One region of the Bradyrhizobium sp. 17 genome, then DNA from elsewhere that is predicted to be linked to it. Evidence: predicted binding sites of a transcription regulator. Region 1 holds the regulator's gene; each other region holds the start of a gene.
The links. The regulator LexA, encoded in region 1, represses DNA repair genes until DNA is damaged. The targets are predictions, from matches to a motif close to TGTTCNNNNTGTGTTCNG.
Positions count from the first base shown of each region.

Region 2: a site for LexA is predicted at 1,946-1,963, ahead of IVB13_RS21620 (PA0069 family radical SAM protein). Genes of this name have one in related genera too.
Region 3: a site for LexA is predicted at 1,457-1,474, ahead of IVB13_RS33925 (DUF3072 domain-containing protein). Genes of this name have one in related genera too.
Region 4: a site for LexA is predicted at 3,879-3,896, ahead of IVB13_RS39505 (DUF3072 domain-containing protein). Genes of this name have one in related genera too.

Region 1 is NZ_JADPJQ010000012.1:217,205-222,128, forward strand. It holds gene glp (gephyrin-like molybdotransferase Glp) at 1-779, shown strand, start outside; gene lexA (transcriptional repressor LexA) at 956-1,657, shown strand; gene IVB13_RS02285 (hypothetical protein) at 2,151-2,585, shown strand; partial or broken gene IVB13_RS02290 (ComEC/Rec2 family competence protein) at 2,724-4,924, opposite strand, start outside.
Region 2 is NZ_JADPJQ010000106.1:159,034-163,957, forward strand. It holds gene IVB13_RS21615 (phosphoketolase family protein) at 1-1,773, opposite strand, end outside; gene IVB13_RS21620 (PA0069 family radical SAM protein) at 1,985-3,148, shown strand; gene IVB13_RS21625 (VOC family protein) at 3,172-3,627, shown strand; gene IVB13_RS21630 (ribonuclease HII) at 3,705-4,562, shown strand; gene IVB13_RS21635 (glycosyltransferase family 39 protein) at 4,661-4,924, shown strand, end outside.
Region 3 is NZ_JADPJQ010000125.1:80,181-85,104, forward strand. It holds gene IVB13_RS33910 (Do family serine endopeptidase) at 1-174, shown strand, start outside; gene IVB13_RS33915 (hypothetical protein) at 442-816, shown strand; gene IVB13_RS33920 (DUF6496 domain-containing protein) at 823-1,140, opposite strand; gene IVB13_RS33925 (DUF3072 domain-containing protein) at 1,226-1,420, opposite strand; partial or broken gene IVB13_RS33930 (hypothetical protein) at 1,536-1,752, shown strand; gene IVB13_RS33935 (hypothetical protein) at 1,771-1,980, shown strand; gene IVB13_RS33940 (hypothetical protein) at 2,111-2,359, opposite strand; gene IVB13_RS33945 (hypothetical protein) at 2,454-2,711, opposite strand; gene IVB13_RS33950 (hypothetical protein) at 2,850-3,071, shown strand; gene IVB13_RS33955 (HWE histidine kinase domain-containing protein) at 3,068-4,558, opposite strand; gene IVB13_RS33960 (HAMP domain-containing protein) at 4,572-4,924, opposite strand, start outside.
Region 4 is NZ_JADPJQ010000130.1:664,417-669,340, reverse strand. It holds gene IVB13_RS39545 (HU family DNA-binding protein) at 27-323, opposite strand; gene IVB13_RS39540 (hypothetical protein) at 732-917, shown strand; gene IVB13_RS39535 (hypothetical protein) at 1,163-1,465, shown strand; gene IVB13_RS39530 (hypothetical protein) at 1,642-1,914, shown strand; gene IVB13_RS39525 (hypothetical protein) at 2,084-2,260, shown strand; gene IVB13_RS39520 (hypothetical protein) at 2,481-2,990, shown strand; gene IVB13_RS39515 (hypothetical protein) at 3,013-3,393, opposite strand; gene IVB13_RS39510 (hypothetical protein) at 3,562-3,777, opposite strand; gene IVB13_RS39505 (DUF3072 domain-containing protein) at 3,938-4,153, shown strand; gene IVB13_RS39500 (hypothetical protein) at 4,782-4,924, opposite strand, start outside.

The sequences.
Region 1 (4,924 bases):
TCCTGCGCAAGGGAAGCCGTCTGACCGAGCGAGACCTCGCGCTCGCCGCCGGGATGAATCATCCGCACCTTGCCGTTGTCAGGCGTCCGAAGGTCGCGATTCTCGCCACCGGCGACGAGCTGGTGATGCCGGGCACCACGCCCGGCCACGGCCAGATCGTCTATTCCAACGGCTACGCCCTGCACGCGCTCGCCCGCAGCGAGGGCGCCGAGACCATCGACCTCGGTATTGCCGCCGACACGCTCGAGGCCACCACCGCCGGCATCCGCCGCGCCCGCGAGAGCGGCGCCGACGTCCTGATCACGACCGGCGGCGCATCGGTCGGCGACCACGATCTGGTCCAGCAGGCACTGCGGGACGAAGGCATCGCGATGGCGTTCTGGAAGATCGCGATGCGGCCAGGCAAGCCGATGATGCACGGGCGACTCGGCGCAATGGGTGTGATCGGCCTGCCGGGCAATCCCGTATCGTCCTACGTGTGCGCTTTCCTGTTCATGGTGCCGCTGATTCGCGCCCTGTCGGGCCGTTCAGTGATTCACCATCGCCGTGAACGCGCCGTGCTCGGCCGCGACGTCGGCGCCAACGACCAGCGCGAGGACTATCTGCGCGCGCATCTTGAGGAGCGTGACGATGGCACACGCGTCGTTGTTCCCGTCAATCATCAGGACTCTTCGCTGCTTGCGAATCTCGCTGCAGCACAGGTACTTCTCGTCCGCGCACCATTCGCGCCGAAGGCCGAAGCCGGCACGGCTTGCGAAGTGTTGCGGCTCCCCGTCTGAGCGCCCCCGCAACGCGCGTTCCGCGCACTTTGCTCTGTTCACGGTAAATTAAGCAGTTGCGGAACATGTATCGAACATATAGTGTCTGTTCATGATTTGTTTCGAGCATGCAGCGGCTTATGGCCGAATTCAGCGTCTCGGAATCGGACGACATCAACCGGGGGACTTTGGTCGAGATGTTAACGCGCAAACAATACGAGCTTCTGCGGTTCATCAGTGAACGTCTGAAGGAAAGCGGCGTGCCGCCCTCCTTCGACGAGATGAAGGATGCGCTCGATCTGCGCTCGAAGTCGGGCATCCATCGCCTGATCACGGCGCTCGAGGAGCGTGGCTTCATCCGACGCCTGCCCAACCGCGCCCGTGCGATTGAAGTCATCAAGCTGCCGGAGCTCCAGGCAGCCGCTGGCAGCCGCCGCGGCTTCACGCCGAGCGTCATCGAGGGCAATCTCGGCAAGGTGCGTGCGAGCGCGAGCCTGCCCGCTGACGAGGGCGAACGTCTCGTCGCGGTGCCGGTGATGGGCCGCATCGCGGCCGGCACGCCGATCGAGGCGTTGCAGACCCGCAGCCATACTATCAGCGTACCGCCTGACATGCTCGGCTCGGGCGAGCATTACGCGCTGGAAGTGCGCGGCGACTCGATGGTCGAAGCCGGCATTCTCGACGGCGACATGGCCCTGATCCAGCGCAACGAGAGCGCCGATACCGGCGACATCGTGGTGGCGCTGATCGACGACGAGGAAGCGACGCTGAAGCGCTTCCGCCGTCGCGGCGCCTCGATCGCGCTCGAGCCCGCCAACGCGGCCTATGAGGTCCGCATCCTGCCGCCCAACCGGGTGAAGATTCAGGGCAAGCTGATCGGGCTTTACCGGAAGTACTGATACCGGGAGTCTTTCTATCGGCAGTACTTCATATCGGAAGCACTTCATGCCGGAGGTGCTTGGCGCCTCGCGCGCTTCCGATCGGCATCGCCGGTCAGAGATTGGAGCGGATCATCGTCCGCTCCGGCTGGATAGCCTTTCTGGTTCTGCACAGACTATCCGGCCCCTCCTCCAACGCTGGCTCCTCGCCACGCCGACGAAGCAGCACCGCTTCAAGCAGCACCGCTTCGCGGCTCGGTTGTTCGAGGAAACAGCGACCAGCGGTCAAGTTCGGCCGTTGCAGCCAAGTTGGCAATGTTCGCGTACGCGCCTCCCGAATGCATCGCGGCGAGCTTTGTTCCTATTGAATTCGGGAAAGATAATGTGATCGCGGCTTGCGGAAGCCAGCCGCAGATTTGCCCACAACCAAGCAGAGCGTTCGTGCTTCCACTCTGATAGAGGCCTGCGCCTCGATAAGAGACGCGGGTTGCTATCCCAGCATGAGGAGCACCCGATGTGTGACTACAGCCTACATGCCGTCGCGTCGCGCCCCGCCGAAGTCGGCGAGACGATCGTCACGACAAGCTTCCGCGGCACCTCGACGCGCGGCTTCGCCTCTGCAGCCGATCCGTCTGTTGCCGTCTGCCTGCTGCCGGGGACGGAGCTCGCCTTCGCCGACGACGTCCGCTACGACAATCGCTGGATCTGGACGCGCACCATCAATTCCCGCGTGGGCAAGTTCGGCAAGATCGATCCGCACGTTCCCGACCGCCATCATGATGCGATCGAATTCCCCGACGGCAAATACGTGCTGGTGACGCAGCTCGTCGAAGGCCAGCGCGCGACGGTGCTGCAACTGCCGGTGACTCAGTCGGTCACCGAGCGCGAGCACAAGGCGCAGATCACCGCCGACAGGCAGCCGACCGTCACGCACCTGCCGATCGGCTGACAGAGCCGCCCTCCGGCTACGAAGTCGGAGGTCAGGATTGAATCGCCATCGCCGGCCGTGGCCGGCGAGATGGTGTGGTTTGCACCCCGCGAATCCGAACGGACGCACCGAACCACTGCGTTGCTCCGCACCATCAGATCAATCGTCGGCTTGCAGGTCGGTGTCCGCCGGCGTTGCGTCCTTGATGCGAGGCGCGGTCGACTTTGCCGTCGAAATCACCCTCGCCGGCGCCGGCCGGCAACCAGGGGCGGCTCGTGCCTCTCGCCCTCACTGCCTGAACCACAAAACCGTCACCACGCTGCGTCAGCGCCAGCGCGCTTTGGCTGGCGAGCCGCTGCCGATCGACCACCATCGCCGCGCAATCGGGCGGCGCGGGACGTGTCGTCACCACCAGGGCGGCCCGACTGCAATCGTCTGCGAGAGCGTCGACGCGCAGTGCCAGCGCGACCAGCCTCCCGTCGGCCAGTGGCGTCACGCAGCCGGATTCGTCGCAGGACACGCCATCGGCAAGCGAGGCTCTGCCCGCATCGCGCGGATCGGCGTCGGCAGCGAGCCATTCCTTGAGCAGAAAGCTGTCCTTGTTCGTCCTGATCAGGTGCAGATATCCGTCCCTGCCCCGCACCGCGACGCTGGCGCCATCCCCGGCAATCAGGATGTCGGGCTGCCGCGCCGACAGTCCCCAGAGGATCGCTGCCAGCAGCACCAGGGCGCCGGACCAGCGCAGCGGCGTGCGCAACAAGCCGAGCACAATGATTCCCAGGCTCGCCGCGATCAGCGGCGCGATCCCGAACGCCGGGATGCGGCCCACCGCGCCCGGCAAGGCCGCGACCCAGCGCGAGACCGCGACCATCCACTCGATGCCAATCCCCATCAGCCACCAGAACACGCTGTCCAGCCCGAACGGCGCAGCAAGCAGCCCCAACAGCCCCGCCGGCATCACCAGCGCAGAGACCACCGGCATCGCGCCGAGATTGGCGAGCACGCCGAACGGCGTGACACGGTGGAAATGAAAGGCGGCATAGGGCGTCGTCGCAAGTCCCGCAATCAGCGAAGCCATGAACAGCATCGCAATCTCGCGCCCACCCCACATCGCAATGCGCGCAGTCGCCGAATTGTCCGGCGAGGCAAACAAATTGGGCATGCCGATCTGCACCAGTGCGACCAAGCCGAGCGTTGCCGCAAACGACATCTGAAAACTCGGATGCACCAGCGCTTCCGGCGCGACCGCCAGCACGATCAGCGCAGCCACAGCAAGCGTGCGGAAGGTGATGGCGCGGCGATCGACCATCACCGCGATCAGCACCACCGCCGTCATGAAGAACGACCTTTGCGTGGCGACCTCCGCGCCCGACAGCAGCAGGTAGAACGCAGCGGCGACCAGCGCGGCGGCGGCCGACCATTTCTTGATGGCGAAGCCGGCCGCCAATCCGGGGATCAGAGCGAGCAGCGCGCGCACCGCGAAGAACACGACGCCGGCAACGACGGCCATGTGATAACCGGAGATCGAGAGCACGTGGCCGAGGCCGGAGATGAACATCGCATCGTTGACGGGCGTGGTGATCGCATCGCGCCGCCCGGTGAGCAGCGCGGTCGCGATCGCCCGATTGTCGCCGTCGAGCGTCGCCCGGATGCGGGCATCGATCGCATCGCGCAGGCCTTGCATGAAGGCCGCGTAACGCAGCCGTAAGCCGCCGGTCTCAGGCGGCGACGCCACCGTGATGGCGCCCATCGCGAAGCCGGAGGCGCCGATGCCCTGGAAGAACATGTCACGCGAAAAGTCGTAGCTGCCGGGCCGCACCGGCGCGAGTGGCGGCATCAGCCGTGCCTTCAGCTGAACGAAGCTACCGACCTCCGGCGCGGTGCCCTTGCGGACCGACAGGCGCACGCGCTCGAGCCTGACGTCGCTGCGCTGCGCCTCCATCGCCGTGACGCGCAGCACGAAACGATCGGTACGCTCGCGGATGTCGCGAGCCTCGACGAAGCCCGACAACGACACCGAATAGAGCGCCCTTGCCAGCACCGGGTGGGCGATGCGCGCCGTCTTCCAGGTTGCGACGGCAAAGCCGGCCGCGACCGCCGCGATCATGATGGCCGGGGCGAACAGCCGGCTCCGCCGCAACAGAGCCGCGCCAAGCAGGAGCGCGATGGCGGTCGTGGCAACGACCCACAGCACCGGCTCATGATCGGCAGAGAAATAAAGCGCGATGCCGCAGCCAAACGCGACGGGCACCCACGGCAACAGCCGCCCGGCGCCCGCCTCGGCGCGCAGCCAGGCGCGGAGGGTCTCGGCCAGCGATGTCCAGAGGTCGAGGCCTGCAGGCGCGAGGCCGCCCGCGGAC
Region 2 (4,924 bases), on a different contig from region 1:
CGCCGGCTGCTTGCCGGCGACGATGACGTTGATGCGGTCATAGGTGCGCAGGCAGTGATCGGCGATCCACAGCAGCGTGTTGGCATCCGGCGGGAAGTAGATGCGGACGATGTCGGCCTTCTTGTTGGCGACGAGATCGACGAAACCGGGATCCTGATGGCTGAAGCCGTTGTGGTCCTGACGCCAGACATGCGAGGTGAGCAGATAGTTGAGCGAGGCGATCGGTCGCCGCCACGGCAGATGCCGGGTCACCTTCAGCCATTTGGCGTGCTGGTTGAACATGGAATCCACGATGTGGATGAACGCCTCGTAGCAGGAGAAGAAGCCGTGCCGGCCCGTGAGCAGGTAACCCTCTAACCAGCCCTGGCAGAGATGCTCGCTCAGGACTTCCATCACGCGTCCGTCCTGGGCGAGATGCACGTCGTAAGGTTTTGTCGGCTCCATCCAGACGCGTTCGGTGGCCTCGAACACCGCATCGAGCCGGTTCGACGCAGTCTCGTCCGGGCCCATGATGCGGAAGTTGCGGGCCTCGGTGTTGAGGCGGATGACGTCGCGCAGGAATTTCCCGAGCTCGCGGGTTGCCTCCGCCACGACGCCGCCCGGCTGCGCTACTTCGACGGCGAAACTGCGGAAGTCCGGCAGCTTCAGCTCCTTCTTCAGAAGGCCGCCATTGGCGTGCGGATTGGCGCCCATGCGGCGATTGCCTTCGGGCGCGAGCGCCTGGAGCTCGGCAATGAGCGCGCCGTTCGCGTCGAACAGCTTTTCCGGCTCGTAGCTGCGCATCCAGTCTTCGAGAATCTTCAGATGCGCCGGGTTCTCGCGACAGTTCGCGACGGGCACCTGATGCGCCCGCCAAAAGCCCTCCACCTTCTTGCCGTCGACTTCCTTGGGGCCGGTCCAGCCCTTCGGGCTGCGCAGCACGATCATCGGCCAGCGCGGACGTTCGACGCTCTTGCGGCCGTCGCGGGCGTGCTGCTGGATCGACCGGATGCTGACGAGCGCGACGTCGAGCGCGTCTGCCATGGCCCGGTGCATCAATTTGGGATCGTCGCCCTCGACGAACAGCGGCTCGTGGCCGAGCCCGCGGAAGAGATCGCGGATCTCGTCGTCGCGCATCCGGCCGAGCACGGTCGGATTGGCAATCTTGTAACCGTTGAGATGCAGGATCGGCAGCACCGCGCCGTCATGCGCAGGATTGAGGAATTTGTTGGAGTGCCAGGACGCGGCGAGCGGGCCGGTCTCGGCCTCGCCGTCACCGACGACACAGGCGACGATCAGGTCGGGATTGTCGAAGGCCGCGCCATAGGCATGCACCAGCGCGTAACCGAGCTCACCGCCTTCGTGGATCGAGCCCGGCGTTTCCGGCGCCGCGTGACTCGGGATGCCGCCGGGGAAGGAGAATTGCCTGAACAGCTTGCGCAACCCCTCGGTATCGCGCGCGATATCGGGATAGAGCTCGCTGTAGCTGCCTTCGAGATAGGTGTTGGCGACCATGCCGGGGCCGCCGTGCCCGGGACCGCAGACATAGATCACGTTCAGGTCCAGCGCGCGGATGACGCGGTTGAGATGGGCATAAATGAAGTTCAAACCGGGCGTCGTGCCCCAATGGCCGAGCAAACGCGGCTTGATGTGCTCGGGCCGTAAGGGCTCGCGCAGCAGCGGATTGTCGAGGAGATAGATTTGCCCAACGGAGAGATAGTTCGCGGCGCGCCAATAGCGGTCGAGCAGATCGAGGTTGCTGCTCGCTGCGGCCAATTGTTGTTGATTTGTCATGTTCTTGCCGACCTTCACCCAACGATCGTCATCAACCATGTTCCGCGACGATCGATCCCTCCCGTGATCAAACGGAATCGTGGTCACGCTGGTGTTGCGTGAAGTCAAAAACCCCCGCCCGAAATTTGGGCAGCTCGACTGTGCATGGGGTTGTTTTCACGTTTTTTGTTTGTGTTCTTGATTTGTTCCTTTGACATGCTATCTTGGCTTCATGAGTCCAGCATCCTCTCATGCTCTCAAGCACCCGCCGGTCACGGCGCCCTCCGAGCCGGCGGGTGCGCCTTCTGACTTCCCTGAGCTGGCGGTCGCCATCGACCGCCAGCGCAGGCGAGGCCGGGGCGCGCAGTCCAACGCCAGCGGCCGGTTTGAGGCCGAGGCGCGCGTCGCATTCGACGATGGCTGGCAGAGCCTTGAAGAACTGCCCCCGTTCAAGACCACGGTCGGGATCGACACCTCGCGCAAGGTGATCACCCGCAACGAATCTCCCGACATCGGCTTCGATCGTTCGATCAATCCCTACCGCGGTTGCGAGCACGGCTGCGTCTATTGCTTCGCGCGGCCGACGCATGCCTATCTTGGCCTGTCGCCGGGGCTCGACTTTGAGTCGAAGCTGTTCGTGAAGCCCGAGGCGCCGGCGTTGCTCGAGAAGGAGCTTGCGGCGCCGGGCTACGAGCCGCGGATGATCGCGATCGGCACCAACACCGATCCCTATCAGCCGATCGAGCGCGAGCGCAAAATCATGCGCGGCATTCTGGAGGTGCTGGAGCGCGCCGGCCATCCCGTCGGGATCGTCACCAAGTCGGCGCTGGTCGTGCGCGACATCGACATTCTCGCGCGAATGGCCAAACGCAACCTCGCCAAGGTCGGGATCTCCGTGACCTCGCTCGATCCGAAACTAGCGCGCACCATGGAGCCGCGGGCGTCCACGCCGCCGAAGCGGCTGGAGGCACTGAAGCAGCTTTCCGAGGCTGGCATTCCGACCACCGTCATGGTCGCGCCCGTGATCCCCGCGCTGAACGATTCCGAGATCGAGCGCATCCTGGATGCCGCCGCCCATGCCGGCGTCAAGGAGGCCTCCTACGTGTTGCTGCGGTTGCCGCTCGAGGTGCGCGATCTCTTTCGGGAATGGCTGATGGCGAACTATCCGGACCGGTATCGCCACGTCTTCACGCTGATCCGCGACATGCGCGGCGGCCGTGACTACGATGCGAAATGGGGCGAGCGCATGAAGGGCACCGGCCCGATGGCCTGGACCATCGGCCGCCGCTTCGAGATCGCTTGCGACAGGCTCGGGCTGAACAAACGGCGCGCCAAGCTGACGACGGATCATTTTGCCAAGCCGAAGCGGAACGGCGATCAGCTCAGCCTGTTCTGAGGGACGAAGTGAGAGAGGCGTCTATGAGTAAGGAACCGCCAGCTCCTATCCCGCGGCTGACCGTCATCACGCTGGGCGTGAACGACATCCGCGCCAGCATTGCCTTTTACGACGCGCTCGGTTTCTCGCGCCGGCTCAAGGTAACCGGCGAGACCGTTGCGTTCTATGACACCGGCGGTCCGGTGCTCGCGTTGTTTCCCTGGGATCAACTCGCGGTCGACGCCAAATTGCCTGATCATCCGAGGCCATCGACGTTCCGCGGCATGACGCTCGCCTGGAATTGCCGCGCGCGTGAGGAGGTGGATGCGGTGCTGGTCTTCGCCGTCAGCAAGGGAGCCGCGTTGCTGAAGGCAGCACATGAGACCGACTACGGCGGCTATTCCGGCTATTTCGCCGATCCTGACGGCCATCCCTGGGAGGTCGTGGTCGCGCCCGGCATCGACGTCGGCGAGGACCGGCGGGTGCATCTGGCGGAATAGGGCGGCTGGCTTGAATAACGGGAATTGTTCGAGGTTCCCGATTGCGCAGGCCATGCCGCTTGCGCACGATCCCGGCCATGATTCGGGATCAATCCGCAAAGAAGCCGGCCAAAGGCGCGCCCAAAAAGGCTGCGCCTAAGAGCGAGAAGGCTGCGCCTGAGAACAAGAAAGCTGCGCCCAAAAAAATCGCCAAGGCGCTGGCCGGCACAAAGAGCGCCATCATCGTTGCCCCAAGCTTCCGCCGTGAGCGCGCGCTGATCAAGCGCGGCGTTTGGCCGGTAGCGGGCTGCGATGAGGCGGGCCGCGGGCCACTGGCCGGTCCGGTGGTGGCGGCGGCGGTGATTCTCGATCCCGACCGCATCCCGCGCGGCATCGACGATTCCAAGCGCCTGACGGCCGAGGAGCGCGAAAGGCTGTTCGGCAAGATCTGCGCGACCGCCCAGGTCTCGGTGGCCGTCGCCTCGCGCTCCCGCATCGACCGCGACAACATCCTGCGCGCCTCGCTGTGGGCGCTGAAGCGCGCCGTGGTGGCGCTGCCCCAGCAGCCGCGGCACGTCTTCGTCGACGGCCGCGACCGGCTCGACACGGAATGCGATTGCGAGGCCGTGATCGGCGGCGACGGCATCGTCCTGTCGATCGCAGCGGCCTCGATCATCGCCAAGGTAACGCGGGACCGCCTGATGTGCGCGTTGGCGCAGGACTGTCCCGGCTACGGTTTCGAGCAGCATAAGGGCTACGCCGTGCCCGAGCACCTCGACGCGCTCAACCGCCTCGGTCCCACCGTCCACCACCGCAGCTTCTTCGCCCCCGTCGCCGCCGCACGCGCCAAGCACATGCCCTGGACGGTCGAGCCGGCGCAGGATCTGTTTGCGGTGACCGAGATCGAGCTGCAGGTGGACGCGAGCCTGGAAGTCGACGCGTCGGCAAATCTCTAGACGAGACTCAGTTGCCACGACGCGTCACGCCCTTTATCAAAACAGTCGTGAGCGAATAGGGCCGGCTTCACGGGTTGGCTGCATCTTTCGGACGTTGCATGCGGTTTACCTCCCTGGTCATCGAGCTCATTCGCGCGCGGCCGCGGCTGATCGTCTGGATCGCCGTGCTGCTCCAGGCCGCGATGTGGCTGTTCGTGGCGCTGGTGTTTTATCGCAGCCCGCCCGGCAGTCTCGCGACCCTGCTGGCCTTCGGCCGCGAATACCAGGTCGGCACCGATCTCGGGCCGCCCTTGCCGGTCTGGCTCGCCGACATCGCCTATCGCGCTGCCGGCGGCCACCTGTTCGGTGTCTACGTGCTGGCC
Region 3 (4,924 bases), on a different contig from region 1:
CAACGCGGCATCCAGACCGGCGACGTCATCCTCAACGTGGGCGGCAAGGCCGTCGCCAATATCGGCGATGTCCGTTCGGAGCTGGCGCAAGCGAAATCGTCCGGCAAGCGCAGCGTGCTGCTGCAGGTCAGAAGCGCGCAGACGACCCGGTTCGTGGCGGTGCCGCTCGCATAAGGCGAACGTCGATCGGCGCAACTCCAAAAAGGCGGCCTTCGGGCCGCCTTTCCTGTTCGCCTTCAGGATTTCCGCACATCGCCGATAACATTCTCGTTAACGGCAGGGAGGATGACCCGGTTTCGTCCGAAAAAGCCGTGTTCGCTCATCACAATTGCGGATCTCGTACAGACTCGGCGGCAATGAAGCCACCGACGATTGCAAGCGTGGAACTTCGAACTTGCCGCCGCTGAGCCGGCCGGCAATTCGTATTTGATCGGTGCCGACATGGATCGATTGAAGCTCTCGCTGAGAAGTGCGCTGCTTGTGGCGCCGTTGGTAGCGCCACTCGTGCTATGGGGTGGAAACGCTCTCGGGCGCGACGACGGCCGCTACGCGGACTCACCTCTCAAGCCGTGGTTCGACGGCCTGCGCAGCCATCTCGGTCCGTGCTGCTCGGATGCGGATGGGTTTGCGGTCGCCGATCCCGATTGGGACTCGCACAATGGACATTACCGCGTGCGGCTCGACGGCGAGTGGGTCGAGGTACCGGACGAAGCCGTGATCACCGAGCCGAACCGGGCCGGCCGCACCATGGTGTGGCCGGTGAAGACCGCGTTCGGCGTTTCGATCCGCTGCTTCATGCCGGGCAGCATGATCTGACTGAGGTCAGCGCGACCGTTTGGAGGATTTGCGCTTCGACGTCTTCTTCGAACTCTTTCTCGAAGTCTTCTTGGATGTTTTCCGAGATGTCTTCTTTGACGTCTTCTTGGACGTCTTTCGTTTCGCGGCCTTCTTCGGGACCTTCTTGCCCTTCTTGCGCGCTTTCGACAGGCCGATCGCGATTGCCTGCTTGCGGCTCTTCACGCGTCCGCCTCGACCGCCCGGTCCGCTTTTCGCGGTCCCCTTCTTGTAGCGCTTCATCTCGCCTTCGACATCGCTGCCGGAGCTGCGCGAGTAGCGGCGCTTCTTTGCCTTGCGTGCCATGCATGTTCTCCCTTGGCCCGGGAAAACAATCCGGGACAGGCATGGTTCCGAAAGCGCAAGCAACGTTCCGGATGGGCGACCTAGCCTAGAACGAATCCGCCAGCTCGATCTCCGCTTCCAGCACCTGAATGCGCCGTGCTGCCTCGCTGGAGGACAGATCCCGCGCGTATTGCGCGGGCTGATACGCCTCTTCGCTCAGCCGTTTCAGCCGGAGGCCCTGCGCCCGCGTCATCTGCTCGGTGAGGAAAGACTTGGCATCGTATTTACCTTGAACCTGCATGTCGCTTCTCCCTTCTGAAATCGTGACTTGACTATATGTTCTTATTTTGTTCTAACAAGTCATGGACAACAAAATTAATGAAATTCGACGTAAAATCAGCGCCTTGAGGCTGGAAATGGCCGATGTCGAGGCGGCCGTACGCGAGCTTGTCGAGCGCGATCGGGACTGCACGGAGAAGGCCCTGGCGCAGATGGATCTGCGCCGGAAAATCAATCTGCTGATCGGCGAATGGAAGGCTGCAGGTGGCGGCGATGTCCTGCCGAATGTCCGGGATGCGCCTTCGTTCCGCGAAGACATCAGGTAGTCCTCTGCGCGTGATCGCGCGCCGCTGAGAGCCTTGGGAGCGCACGGTGGAGGAAGACCCGGATGCATACCGGATTCTAAAGCTGCGCGCCGAGATTCTCGAACTGGGCTCTGCCATCCGGCAGCTGCAACGCGAGGGGCTCGACGACGCCGCGGCCCAGCTCTTGATCGCGCGCAAGCGCGCACGACTCGACCATCTGGTGAAGTCAGATCCTGCAGGCGTTCATCCTGACATCCTGGGCAGCCATCGTAGCTGAAGCCTACGCGCAACGCGAGGTGCGGGGCTCGTCGATACCGCATGTTGACGAAGCGGCCCGAGAGAAGTCTGTTCGAATACCAAAGCAAGAGGCCCCGCGATCGCGGGGCCTTCGTGTTTTCGACGAACGCCTACTTGGTGTTGCTCATGCCGGCTTTGTTGTTCGTCATGGTGCCGCCCTGGTCGGAGCCGGGGCCGGAGCCGCCCTGACCGGAGGGATCAGCACCCTTGGAGGACTTGGTGTTGGCGCCCGTGGTGGTCTGCGACGATGACATCGATGATCCGTGTTTTGCCTTGTGCGACTTGGCCTGCACGGCGAACGGTGCAGCGGCGAGGCCGGTTGCCAACATCACGGCAAGAGCGAGCTTGGTGGTCTTCATCTGCGGGAACTCCCTGAGTTGAATTGACGCAGGCAGCCAACTGCCATTCGTCGCAGGAGTTCCGAACAAAGAATTCCGGTAAAGCACGCATAGTTCAAGATCGCTTGTCCTCGGCCAGGATGAAAACGACGCCCGTCAGTGTCGCGCCGATCGCGAACGTCGTCACCAAGGTGAGGGCGAAAACGACAACGGCCTGCCTTCCGCCGTGACTCAGCAAATTGGCGACGCCGGGATTGGACAGCACGAGCAAGAGGCTGAAAGCGAGTCCTAAGGCTGCGCCCATCATCGCGTGCGTCATCAGCTTGACGAGCCCGCTGGGAGAGATCAGGTCAGACGACTTCTTCGCGCGCATGGAACTCTATCCCAATCTCGCATGCAACGCCTGCGACACGCGCCGGTTCCACCCGCATGAAGGAATTGTCATCGTCCGCTTCATCCGACGTTCATGCCGGGTGGGCGAGAATGACCGCGCAACACGGGAACATTCGATATGGGTAAGGTGGTCTTTCTCTATCGCTCTCTGGCTTATCGTAATGCCGCTGCGGACATCCTCCGCAAAGCGCGCAAGCTGCCCCGCGGCGCGGAGCGAAGCGCGGCGTGCCGCTATGCCAAGGCTCTGCGCGATCTCGCCCAAACAGAAGCCTGGCTCGAAGGACGGGTCGCGCGCGAGCCGCAAACGACGCAGCGCAGGAAGAGTGCGGCCTCCGGTTAGCCGGAAGCGCGCTGCAATTCGGCGGAGCTGGCGGCTTCGAAGTTGCCGGGCGCGGTCGTCGCGGCAGTCTTGCGGACCAACGGCACCTCGAGCCGGCACAGCAGACCCTCGGCGCGCCAATCGAATCGCGCCTGCCCGCCGAGCTGGGACTCGACGCTCGCAAGCAGGCTCCGCGTACCAAAGCCGCGGGATTTCGGCGTCATGACGAGCGGGCCGCCGGATTCCTCCCAGGTCAGCGTGAGCAGCTCGTCCTCGACCTGCCAGCCGATTGCGAGCCGTCCCGTCCGCGTCGAGAGCGCGCCATATTTCGCCGAGTTGGTGAAAAGCTCATGCAGCGCCAGCGCCAGCGTCTGGGCGGTTGCCGGCAGCAACTGAACTTCCGACCCCGCCAATTTGATCTGACCGCCGAGGGAGTAGGGCGCAAGCTCCTCGTCGATCAGCTTCGAGAGTTCGGCGCCCTGCCAGCTCGATAGCGACAGGATCGTGTGCACGCGCGCCAGTGCATTGATGCGTCCCTCGACGGCGCTGACATAGGCTTTGACCTCGTCGGCGCGGGTGAGGCGCACGATCGATTGCGCCAGCGCCAGCGCATTCTTGGCGCGATGATCGACTTCCCGCGCCAGGAGAGTCTGCCGTTCCTCGGCGCGCTTGCGTTCGGTGATGTCCACCGTCACGCCGCTGACGCGCATGACCCGACCGCTATCGTCAACCGTGGCGGCGGCCGTGCCGACACACCAGCGCACATCGCCGTCGGGCCGCACGATGCGGAACTCCGTTTCATAGGAGCGCGTGCCCTTGTTGAATTCGGCGATCGCCTTGCGCAACTGATCGACGTCATCCGGATGCAACAGCGCCTGAACGTTGGCCGGATTCACCTCGAAGCTCTCCGGGCCAACACCAAAGATGCGGTATTGTCCCTCGTCCCACATCCAGTCGCCGGTGATCCAGTCCCAGTCCCAGGAGCCCATCTTGCCGGCGGCGATCGCCATGCTGCGCCGCTCTTCGCTCTCGCGCAGCTTTGCTGTGGAATTCTCAAGCTCGGCGGTGCGTGCACGCACGCGGTCCTCGAGGTCCTGATTCAGCCGTTCGAGCTCGCGCGTCTTGCGATAGAGCTCTGCAAACACCTTGACCTTGGCGCGCAGCACCTCCGGCACGACCGGCACCGGGACGTAGTCGACGGCGCCCATCTCGTAGCCGCGCAGGCGGTCGATGTCGCTGACTTGAATGGCCGAGATGAAGATCATCGCGGTCTTCTGGAAGCGCGGGTGCTCGCGGATCATCGCGGCGAGCTCGAAGCCGTCGAGCTCGGGCATGCAGACGTCGACCAGGATCACCGCGATCTCGGTCTTAAGCAGCACCTCCAGAGCCTCGCGACCGGACGAGGCGATCACGAGGTTCTGGCCGAGATCCTTCAGGATCACCTCATAGGCGAGCAGCTTGGCCGGCTGGTCGTCGACGAGGAGGATGTTGACCTTTTCGTGGTCCATACGGGCATCCAACTCAGCGGTGCAGCCACATGCGGATTGCAAGCAGCAATTGATCGGTGTTGACGGGTTTGGCGAGATAGTCGGACGCGCCGGCCTCGAGGCATTTCTCGCGGTCGCCCTTCATGGCCTTGGCCGTCAACGCGATGATCGGAAGACGGGCGAAGGTGGGGTTTTCACGAATGACGCCGATGGTCTGATAGCCATCCATCTGCGGCATCATGATGTCCATCAGCACGATGGCGATCTCCGGGTTGGATTCGACCAGGGCCACCGCCTCGTTGCCGGTCGTGGCCGTCAGCACCTTCATGCCGCGCCGCTCCAGCACGCTCGACAGCGCGAAGATATTGCGGGCGTCGTCGTCGACGA
Region 4 (4,924 bases), on a different contig from region 1:
AGCCTCCGCAACGAAAACGCGAGCCCTTAGACGGAGTCTTTGGCCACCTTCAGCGGCGAGGCCTTCACCGACTTGCTCGCCGGCTTCGCGGCGAACTGCATCGGCTCCTTGGTGAAGGGATTGACGCCCATGCGGGCTTCGGTCGCCGGCTTGTTCACCACCGACATCTTCACGAAGCCGGGAATGACGAACTCGCCGGACTCGTTGAGCTCCTTGTAGCCGACCGTCGCCATGTACTCGATGACCGACTTCACGTCGTTCTTCGACAGCTGCGTGCCCTCGGCAATTGCATCGATCAACTGAGTCTTCGTCATCTTCGCCATGTCTGAATTTCCTTCTGTGCGCGCGAGCAGGCTTTGCTCAGGACGCGGTCCGACCGCGCAACGCGCTTCTGTTTCATGCCAACTTTCATGAAGTGACGGGGCTTAGAACCCATCGACGCCCAAAACGCAAGCAGGGGTTCTGCGGAGGGCCGGACGCCCCGGCAAAGATGCCGCAGCTTCCGCCGTTTTCGCGTTGAACCATTTTCTCCCCGAGGCGTCTAACTCTTTGAAGTCCCCAAGCTTCACCCCCCATCAGAGAGCCCCGCTTCCCCCAGGCGGGGCTTTCGTCTTTGCCTGGACCCGGCCCCGCACTGCCGATCAGGCTGGCCCCCGAGGTCTGCGCCCGGCCACCCCGGTGACCGTCACAAGGCAGGTTCTCTTTTTCGGCCATCTCCTGCATAATGCGGCATGGCAAAAACAAAAGTGACCTTCAAAACCGTCCGCATTGCAGACAACGACTGGAAAATCCTGGCGGATTACCCGGACAGCGAACAGCGCGAAATCAAGGGCTTCACCAGCAAGGCAGACGCCGACGACTGGATCAATGGCGACCGCAAGATCGCGTGGCTCCGCTCCCAGGGATACGCCAAGTAAACCGCACATGAGTCACGCGCGTATCGCGTGACGCCCGTATGGGTATGAGGCGCGCTCCGTCCCTCCCGCTCCATAGGTTCTTTCCGTGCCGGCGCCTTGCCGAGCAAGCGGCAACGCCCGCGCGTCCTATCGGCTGGACGGGAGCGCCTGGTCGATAAACCTTTGGCTGGGCATGCGCCGTTGAGACTTCGGTAACCTAACGCCTCCAAGCTCCTCTTAGTATCGTTGCGTTGGAGTACCCCACAGTGCTGGATTTTAACGAGCTGCGTGAACTCGCGGCCGATGTTCGCGTGTTCGTCGACATTGCCGAAGACAAGGCCGAAGCGCTTCGCGCCGTCATCACAGCCTATGACGTGGTGCTCGCGATCTTCCCGTCGGGAGAGGGCATGGGTCTCCACGTCATCAAGGGCGGCGAGATCCTGGACAGGATTGCAAACTCACGAACCAATACGAGCTACAGCCACACAGCCATTGCGGTTCCCGACCTGGAGCACGCGGAAGTGCTCAAGCACCTGACGGGCCCGGCCGATCAGCGGCTTGCGGCTTAGAGCGTTTTCAAATTCGCGGGACGAAAACGCGTCACAACAATCTGGAGCAGTTCTGATTCAAGCAGAACCGACAACGCCTCGTTGCAGACGAGAATTTTTGCACTCCAGAACGCCTTGTTTTTAGGAACACGGTTTCTGCGCTCCCGTTGGCCCACACAACCAACCAGGAGTTTGAGATGAAGAAGCTCGTCATTGCGACCGCCGCCCTCGGCCTCATGTGCGGCTCTGCCTTGGCCCAGACCCAGACCGGCCCCGCCGCGCAGTCCGACAACATGCAGAAGCCCGGCATGACCAACACGGACAAGGGCACGATGAGCAGCGGCACGACCGGCGTGAGCCATGACGGCATGAGCAAGGGCGAAATGGTGAGGCCCGACGCCTCCGGCCAGGGCGGCTCCGGCCCGGGCAGCGACCAGGGCGGTACCAAGACCCGCAGCAACAAGAAGTAAGCCGGTTTCCTGTACGGCTCGCTTCCCGGCCGCGTCGCTTCCACAAGCGGCGCGGCCATTTCATGAGAAGGGTCTTTGGAACCTGTCGAATGCACTCCTCACAATCGTGCGCGCACCGGAACGGTCAGGTCTTGCCGCGAGTTGCCCCATCTCCAGCAAGGAGATCGTCATGAGCGTTGAAGGTAAAGTGAAGGAAGGCGCCGGATTCATCAAAGAAGAGATGAACGAACACGGCAAGTCCCCCGAGAGCCAGAAGAAGGCCCAGGAAGGTCGCGACTTGCGCAACGAAGGCCGGATCGAAGACGGCAAGCCGCCGAAGACGACGAAGCCGGGCACCGGTCACTAGATCGCGTTCGAAACCCCGTTTGGTGAAAGCCGCCCCTGGTCATGTCAGGGGCGGTTTTTCACGTTCATGACCAGCCGATACGTGCCCATGCGATCTTCCGAAGCTGTGATCCTCCGAAGGTGCAGTCCTACAAAAATAGCCGGAGGCTCGAAGCATGCAGGGCGATGGCTGGTAGAACGCTCCGGCTGTTGTATGGTCGAACGTTTCTTGTGAGGGGCTGATGAAGATTGCCATTGTTGTCGCCGGCTTGATCGTTGTTGTTGCCGCCGTTCTCGTGGCGGTACAGCCCGGCTTTCTAAAGCCTGCGTCTATGGCACTCGTGAAGAAGTCCGACATCCTCGGCTTTTCGCCAGGGATGACATTCGACGAAACCAACAAGCTCGTCACGCAACGTCGCTACCGCTGCCGTCAGATTCGCGATTCCTACGTCCTGGAGTGCGCAGTCGACGGCGCCAAGGTCACGATCTTTGCCGACGACGTTGACCCTGGGAATCCTGATCCCAAACATCGCATCTGGCGCGTCATTGCGGAGTTGAACAATCCGGGTCCCCAAGACGCTGCCGTCAAATCGATCTCCGACCAGTTCAACGCCCAGCCAACCAGGGACTCCCGGGACGGATGGATATGGACTGTCGGCCGTGGGCTCAAGCTGAGCTACGACGGCGCCGCCTTGAAGCTGGTGGACGAGGCTGAGGAAATCAGGCGTGGCAAGCAGGAAGCAAAGCGCTAGGGAGCGCGACGCCGGGTGCCCTTCAGTGACGAAACCGGTTGACGGCCAACAGCGGCAGCCATGATCCCAGCACCATGCAGATCGCAATGGCTGCGACTAGGACGTATTTCAGGGGATGTTGCGAGGACGCGAGCGAACCTTCGAGGTGAAGGTATGGCAGCATCGCCTCCACGGCCATCCCGATCAGGGCAACCGCAACCAGCCCGCCAACCGCCGAAGCGAACAGGTTGACGATCCATCCGATCGCGCCGCGCTCGTTCGACCAAGCCTCGTAGATCGCGACAGCCAGCATCACGAGCACAAAGACCAGCATGAAGCTCATCGAGCCGCCGACGCTCGCCTTCGACCCGAAGATTTCCACCAGCAGCATGGCCGCCACCGCGAGCAGTGTGATCGCCTTCACGACTTTCCTCTTTGGTGTCTCAGCACATAGGCCGCGAAGCCAATTCCGATGCCGAGCAGGCTTTGCAGCATGGCGGTTGGTCGCGCCGGGCTTCGCCGGGGTTCAACAAATTGCACTCGGAGAACTGCAGGACCGCCGCGCAGTGACGACCGAAGGCCGGGGACCGATCTATGCAGCTTGCCTATTGGAAAGCCGCTCGAACGCCGTGATGGCCCGGTTGGCCAGCATGAGGCGTCTGTGCTCGCCCTTGCGGACCATCTCTTCGACGGCGGCCGAGAGAAAGCGGCTGGTGAACGGCGCGTCGCTGACTTGTCCGGTGCGCTCCAGATAATCCCAGGCGATCTGCACGGAATGTTCGATGAGATGGGACAGGTTCTCGCTCATGCAGAACCTACGCTTGGCGGGAGCGCTTGTTCCGCGCTGGCCAGTAGGTCGGTTCTTCATGGCAGATCTCGAGACGTTCAATTTCCGCACGTTTTCGACTGACGAACAAATGAGGAACGACAAGCGCGCGCCGACGTTAGGTGGAAAAGGAGAGATCGCGATGGCTGACAAGACAGCTGACAACACCGGGGACAACACACAAAAGGATCCGAAGGATTGGGTTTCCGGCGACGACCCGATGACCGGCGCCCAGGAATCCTACCTCAAGACCCTCGCCGAGCAGGCGCACAAGCCCCTCCCCAAGAAGGATCTGACCAAGGCAGAGGCGTCAGAGCTGATCGACACGATGCGGCAAAAGGCCGGGCTCGAGAAGTAGACAGCGGGCATGTACGCCCCGCCCCTGCGAGACGGAAGAACATGACTCACCGATGATCAGAAGTGTCGCGGGAAGGTTGCAGGCGTTCGGCCAACGCTGCATTCACAAACGTTGAGCGCGCTGCATTTCGTCGGGCACAGACAGCGTCGATTGAGCGCACGATCCCGCAATGTCGATTCCACAACTTCAATGCCGGGATCGCGGCCTGTCGCTTTGCGAGCCGGGCACTCATCCTGCTTTGCCTTGCTTCACGTCATGTACGATGTCACCGATGGTGCTTCCCACGACAATCGCGGCAACAACAGGCCAACCGGCGGCTACCATAAGGATGGCCCCGTAGCGCATGTCTTCGCCGGGCCGTTTGTAACTGTCTCGGCCCGAGAACAGGAGCACCGCGATCAGGCAGCCAACTGCGTATCGTCTAAACCATTTCACGACGAGAGACCTTCGTTTACGGGCATTCGTCGCCTCGAACTCCGTCGTGGTTCATGATGTCGGCCGTCCGGCCGCTCGCCGGCAGGCGAAATTTCAGACGATCATGCAAGGCGCGTCAGGCGCCTTGCATGACCTGCTGCCGCTCATTTTCTTGAGCGCGCTGAGCATCGGCTCCGCGCCGAGCTCAGTTCTGTCACTTCGGCAGATCGCGGATTGCCAGCTTGATGACTGTAAGGACAACGAAAGCGGGCGCCCCGTAAACGATGGCGTTCACGGCCCAAGTGATGGCGACGCCCAAGAAAACGGAACTGCCGACAGCTCCCCAGAAAAGGTAAG